DNA from 2 places in the Variovorax sp. RTB1 genome. Region 1 is predicted to be linked to the other one. Evidence: predicted binding sites of a transcription regulator. Region 1 holds the regulator's gene; the other holds the start of a gene.
The links. Region 1 encodes sigma-54, which starts transcription at its own class of promoters, with help from an activator protein. Its sites were predicted from a motif close to TGGCANGNAANCTGCTTT; they were not measured.
Positions count from the first base shown of each region.

Region 2: a site for sigma-54 is predicted at 2,182-2,199, ahead of QN397_RS18520 (transglutaminase family protein). Genes of this name have one in related genera too.

Region 1 is NZ_JASJXG010000045.1:12,357-15,667, reverse strand. Features, by position in the region: gene lptA (lipopolysaccharide transport periplasmic protein LptA) at 1-16, shown strand, start outside; gene lptB (LPS export ABC transporter ATP-binding protein) at 16-795, shown strand; gene QN397_RS21375 (RNA polymerase factor sigma-54) at 929-2,542, shown strand; gene QN397_RS21370 (hybrid sensor histidine kinase/response regulator) at 2,552-3,311, opposite strand, start outside.
Region 2 is NZ_JASJXG010000033.1:36,001-39,311, forward strand. Features, by position in the region: gene QN397_RS18515 (DNA internalization-related competence protein ComEC/Rec2) at 1-2,075, opposite strand, end outside; gene QN397_RS18520 (transglutaminase family protein) at 2,286-3,311, shown strand, end outside.

The DNA of each region.
Region 1 (3,311 bases):
AGAACCGCGCAAGTGATCGAAAACGCAGACACGATCGACGTCGGCAGCCGCCTCGAAGCGCGCGGCCTCAAAAAGACCTATGGCAGCCGAACGGTCGTCAAGGATGTGTCGCTCGGCGTGCAAAAGGGCGAGGTGGTCGGGCTGCTCGGCCCGAACGGCGCCGGAAAAACGACCTCGTTCTACATGATCGTCGGGCTGGTTCGCGCCGACGCGGGCGAGATCACCATCGACGGCGAGCCGATCGCGCACATGCCGATCCACAAGCGCGCGCGCATGGGTCTGAGCTACCTGCCGCAGGAGGCGTCGATTTTCCGCAAGCTCACGGTCGAAGAGAACGTGCGGGCCGTGCTCGAGCTGCAGCTAGACACCGACGAGTCCGGCAGGGCGGTCCCGATATCGAAGGCACGGATGGAAGAGCGGCTGAGCGAGCTGCTGAACGACCTGCGCGTCGAACATTTGCGCAACTCGCCGGCGTTGTCGCTGTCGGGCGGCGAGCGGCGGCGGGTCGAAATCGCCCGTGCGCTCGCCACGCAGCCGCGCTTCATCCTGCTGGATGAACCCTTCGCCGGCATCGACCCGATTGCCGTTATCGAAATCCAGCGAATCATCAGTTTTCTCAAAGAGCGCGGCATCGGCGTGCTGATCACCGACCACAACGTGCGTGAAACGCTGGGCATCTGCGATCACGCTTTCATCATCAGCGACGGGCAAGTGCTGGCACAGGGCACGCCTTCGGAGATCGTCGACAACGCCGAGGTACGACGCGTCTACCTCGGCGAACACTTCCGGATGTGAACTTGTTGCTCGCCCCCAGGTCGTCGCGCACTGCGTGTCGCTTCTTCCACCCCCTGACCGGGGGCAACACCAACAGCCCGGCAAAGCCGGTTCTGCGGTGTTTCTTGAACAGAGTGTGTCTGGCAGGCTGTCCGTGAAGCAAGGTCTTTCTCTTCGTGTCTCGCAGCATTTGGCGCTCACGCCACAGCTGCAGCAGTCGATCCGGCTTTTGCAGTTGTCCACGCTCGAGTTGAGCCAGGAAGTCGAGCAGATGCTCGACGACAACCCGTTCCTGGAGCGCACGGCCGAAGAAGCCGCACGCGAAGAGTTCGGCATCGACGTGTCCGACGCGCCAGCGCCGCGCGAAGAGCACGACAGCGACCGCCAGAGCGAGAGCGACGGCGAGTTCGCGCCCAGCGCGCTCGCGACCAGTGCCGACGGCGCCAGCACCGCGACCACCGCCAGCGAGACCGAAGCGCCGGCCGCCGAGATGTCCGACCAGGAGCCCGACTGGGGCGGCGACGGCACGGTCGAGATGACGCCGGACGATGGGGAATGGGGCGGCGAGGCGCCAGCCAGCAGCAACAACCTCGGCCCGAACGACGGCAGCGAGCGCACCGACGCCACCGAGCTCGCGCGCAGCCAGGAGTCGCTGCAATCCTTCCTGCACCGACAGGCACTGAGCCTGCGGCTGAACGAAAACGACCAGGCCGCACTGCGTTTTTTGATCGAATCGTTGAATGACGATGGCTATCTCGAAGACTCGTTGCCAGCGCTGGCATCGGGCCTCGCGGGCGATGACAACGACCAGTTCGACGGTCTCGTCCACCACTTCCAGGTGGCGCTCGGCCTGCTGCAAAGCCTGGAGCCGGTCGGCGTCGGCGCACGCGATCTCGGCGAATGCCTGGCAATCCAGCTGAAGGCGCTCGCCCATGAGAACGAGACGGCCGAAGAAAAGCAGATCCGCAAGACTGCGATCCTGATCTGCAAGCAGCCGATGGAGCTGCTCGCGCGGCGCGACTTCAAACGTCTGGCCACGCTCACACGCAGCAACGAAGAAGAAGTGCGCAGCGCGCTGCAGGCGATCGCCAAGCTGGAGCCCAAGCCGGGCCGCCGCTTCGTCGATGTCGAGCGCAACATCGTGGTGCCCGACGTGATCGTCACCCGCACCGGTCGTGGCGCAACGCTCAAGTTCCGCGTGATGCTCAACCCCGACGTGATGCCGCGTCTGCGCGTGCACGACATCTACGCCGGCGCGCTCAAGGCGCACAAGGGCGAGGGCAGCCAGGCGCTGTCGCAGCGGCTGCAGGAGGCGCGCTGGTTCATCAAGAACATCCAGCAACGCTTCGACACCATCCTGCGGGTGAGCAACGCCATCGTCGAGCGGCAGAAGAGCTTTTTCGTGCACGGAGAACTCGCCATGCGCCCGTTGGTGCTGCGTGAGATCGCCGACGAGCTGGGCTTGCACGAGTCGACCATCAGCCGCGTGACCACGGCCAAGTACATGTCGACGCCTTACGGCACGGTCGAGCTCAAGTACTTCTTCGGTTCGGCGCTCGGAACCGAAACCGGCGGCAATGCATCCAGCACGGCAGTGCGAGCGCTCATCAAGCAACTCGTGAGCGCCGAGAGCATCAAGAAGCCGCTGTCGGACAGCCAGATTTCCGACATGCTGAAAGAGCAGGGGATCGAATGTGCGCGGCGCACCGTCGCCAAGTACCGCGAAGCGCTGCGCATCGCACCGGCGAATCTGCGCAAGGCGCTGTAAGGCGTCGGTTTACCGCCGCGCCTGCAACAAAATCCCGCGCAGCTCCGCCGGCTGCACCGGCTTGCGCAACGCATGCCAGCCACGCTCGCGGGCCAGGTGCAGCGTCGCTTCATCGATATCGGCCGAGATCAGCGCGATCGTGAGCGACGGCTTTTGCAGTTGCAGGCGTCGCGCCAGGTCGATACCGTCGAGCTTGCCCGGCAAGCGGATATCGCACAGCGCGACGTCGATGGCCTGCAGGTCGGCGAGCGCCAGCGCCTCGGCCGCGCTCTCGTAGATGCGTGGCAGCGCCTGCCATTGGCGCAGCAGGGCCGCGAGGCTGTCGGCCACCACAGCGTTGTCTTCGACCACCAGCACCGCCAAGCCGGGCGCCAGCGGCATGGCGTCGAGCGCAGCGGTGCTGGTCGCCGCCGCGGTCGCGGCGCGTGCCGTGCGGTCGGGGTGCGCATCGCGAGGGGCCGATGGCAGCGTGAAGCCGAACACCGAGCCGCGTCCCGGCAGCGACCGCAGCGTGATCTGGACCCCCAGCCGCATCGCCAGGCGCCGCACGATGGCCAGCCCCAGCCCGTGCCCACGCTGTAGATTGCGCTCCACGTTCCCGACCTGCTCGAAGTCGCCGAACACCCGCTCCTGCGCTTCGCAAGCGATGCCGATGCCGCTGTCGCGCACCTCGATGCGCCAGCCGTCCGGCCGGCGCCGACAGGCCAGCAACACGCGGCCATTGGGTGCGAACTTGACAGCGTTGTCGACCAGATTGGCGACGATGCGG
Region 2 (3,311 bases), on a different contig from region 1:
CGAACACCGTCCCATTCCCAATGCTTGCCGGCAACGCATCGCTCCGCTGGCCGCAGCGCCTGCAACGGGTGCGTCGCCTCGATCGAACTCAACAGTGCTGCCTGCGGCTGCATCGCCAGCACCGCAGGCGCGCCGCCGGTGTGGTCGATGTCTCGGTGGCTCAAGACCACCTTGTCGAGCCGCTCGTCCATGGCGCGCAGCAACGGCACGATGACGCGGTGGCCGGCATCGCTTTCGAGGCTGTAGCGCGGCCCGCTGTCGTACAAGAGGCTGTGTGCGGCGGTACGAACGAGCACCGCATTGCCCTGCCCGATATCGACTGCGAGCAGTTCGAACTCGCTGCCTGGCGGTCGCGGCGTCTGCCAGAGCAGCACCGGCAGCAACAGCGGCAGGCCGAGCGCGCGCATCGACCAGGGCAGCCGCATGGCCACCAGCACACCGCCCGCTACGCCGCAAACCGCCATCCATATCGGCGGCACCGCCATCGACACCGTGGCGAAAGGCATCGAGGCGAGCCATTGCAACAGTAGCGCCAACGCTTGCACCGACCAGGCCGCGACGGTCCACAGCGGCGTGACGACGACGCCGCCCATCGCCAGCGGCGTCACGACCAGCGTGACCCATGGAATCGCGATGGCATTGGCGGCCAGCCCGACCACCGACACCTGCTGGAACAGCAACACGCTCAACGGCGTGAGCGCCAGCGTGACGACCCACTGCTCGCGCAAGGTGCGAGCCAGATGGCCGGCCACGCCACCCCTGGCGACAGTGGCCGCACCCCCATCGGTCGCAAAGAGCACGCCCACCGCGACGAAGCTGAGCCAGAAGCCGGCTTGCATCAAAGCCCACGGATCGATCGCCACCACCACCGCGCAGACCAGCAACCAGACGTGCGGCCAAGGCCAGCGCCGGCCCGTCAGGCGCAACAGCGCGACCGTTGCGAGCATCCAGATCGTGCGTTGCGATGGAACGCCCCAGCCGCTGAAAAGCGCGTAGCCCGCCGCCAACAACACGCCACCGACCAGCGCAGCGTGCGGCGCGGGCCACATCAGCATGAGCCGGTTACTGCGCCGCCACAGCGCGCCGACCAGCAGCGCGGCAAGCCAGGCGAACATGGTGATGTGCAAGCCTGAAATGCTCATCAAATGGGCGACGCCGGTGGCACGAAAGACATCCCAGTCGGCTCGATCGATCGCGTTCTGATCGCCGGTGATGAGCGCCGCGATGACGCCGGCCAACTTGCGATCCGGCACGTGCGTGAACACGGCATCGCGCACCGACTCGCGCCCACGCTCGATCGGGTGCTGCCATGTATCGGCAAGGCGCAAGGGGGCCGCATCGCCCGCGCCGGTGCGCACGTAGCCGTTGGCCTGCAAGCCCTGCTCCCACATCCACAACTCGAAGTCGTAGCCATGCGGGTTCGAGCTGCCATGCGGTGCCTTGAGCCGCACGGTCATGCGCCAGCGTTCGCCTGCGTGCAGGGGGCCGGGTGCAACCGCAGGTCGGGTGCGCGCGCCATCGTCGGATGCATTGCCCCACGCCGAGGTGTTGGCGGCATACCAACCGAGAGCGATGCCCGGCGGCACGACAGGTGCGGCCGGTGCCGTCCGTGTGGCCCGTGTCGGTCCGGACGAGTCGTCGTCGTTTGCGGGCGCGGACGTTTGCATGGCCCATCGTGCCGATGCGACTTCCAACCGGAAGCGCGTACCCGTCTCACTGTGCTGCGGCATCTGCGCCACCACGCCCTCGACCACGACATCACGGCCTTCGAGTGCCGGGGCGAGCGCGTCACGCAAATAGCTTGCAGCGCGCCATCCGGCGGACCCAGCGCCGGCCAGCATGCCCGCCGCACACGCGATGACGAGCAGGAGACTGCGGAGCCTGGTCGTGTCCGCTCGAATCCGTGCCATCAGGCACAACCCGACCACGCCGACAGCCAGAAAAGCCGCGTAAACAACTGCATTCCAGAGCTCGCCCTGTTGCAACTGCACGACAGCGCCAGCGACCGAACCCGCCAGTGCGGCAAAGGCACCGCGGCCGCGCACCCCCGTGTCCGACTCCGCGTCGGCGCTCACGAACGCACACCCGCAGCGCCACAAAACCGACGCACGCGTGTGCTCAGATCCACTCCCTGTGGCATGACTTGAATCACTCCCTGATCAATCTCGTTGAGGCGCTCTTTGGCGCGTTAATTGCTTGACCTCGGCTAGTATGCGTCTCGAACGAGGCCTTCGCTCAACCGCCTCTCAGCCTGCACTTTTCGACGCTTCCGGCGCCCAAAAAACATGTCCATTCACGCCGCACTTCACCACGTCACGCATTACAAGTACGACCGTCCGGTGCAATTGGGGCCGCAGGTCGTTCGGCTCCGCCCGGCACCGCATTGCCGCAGCAACATCATTTCGTATTCGTTGCAGGTCGAGCCCGCAGAGCATTTCGTCAACTGGATGCAAGACCCGTTCGCCAACTACCAGGCGCGGCTGGTGTTCCCGGAGAAGACAACCGAATTCAAGGTCACGGTCGACCTCGTGGTCGAAATGGCGGTCTACAACCCGTTCGACTTCTTCCTCGAGCCGCAGGCCGAGAACTTCCCCTTCAAGTACACCGAGTCGCAGGCTGTCGAACTTGCGCCTTACCTTGTCGCAGACCCGGGGACACCGCTGGTCGAGGCCTATCTTGAAAAAGTCGATCGCAAAGAGCAGCGCACCATCGACTTTCTGGTCGGCATCAACCAGCAGGTGCAGAAGGACGTCAACTACCTGATTCGCATGGAGCCCGGTGTGCAAACGCCGGAAGAAACGCTGACCAACGGCAGTGGTTCTTGTCGCGATTCGGGCTGGCTGCTGGTTCAGTTGCTGCGTCACATCGGCCTGGCGGCGCGCTTCGTTTCGGGCTACCTCATCCAGCTCACGCCGGACGTGAAAGCACTCGACGGCCCGAGCGGTACGACGGTCGACTTCACCGATCTGCACGCATGGTGCGAAGTGTTCCTGCCGGGGGCAGGCTGGGTCGGCCTCGACGCCACCTCCGGCCTGCTCGCCGGCGAAGGCCACATTCCGCTCGCCTGCACGCCGACGCCGTCGAGTGCCGCGCCGATCGAAGGCGTGGTCGACGATGCAGAGGTCGAATTCGGCCATGAAATGAAGGTCTCGCGCATCTACGAATCGCCGCGCGTGACCAAGCCCTACACCGAAGAGCAATGGGCCGAAGTGCTGGCCCTCGGCGATGCGGTCGACAAGCGGCTGCAAGCCGGCGACGTGCGCTTGACGATGGGCGGAGAACCGACCTATGTGGCGACCAGCGACCGCGAT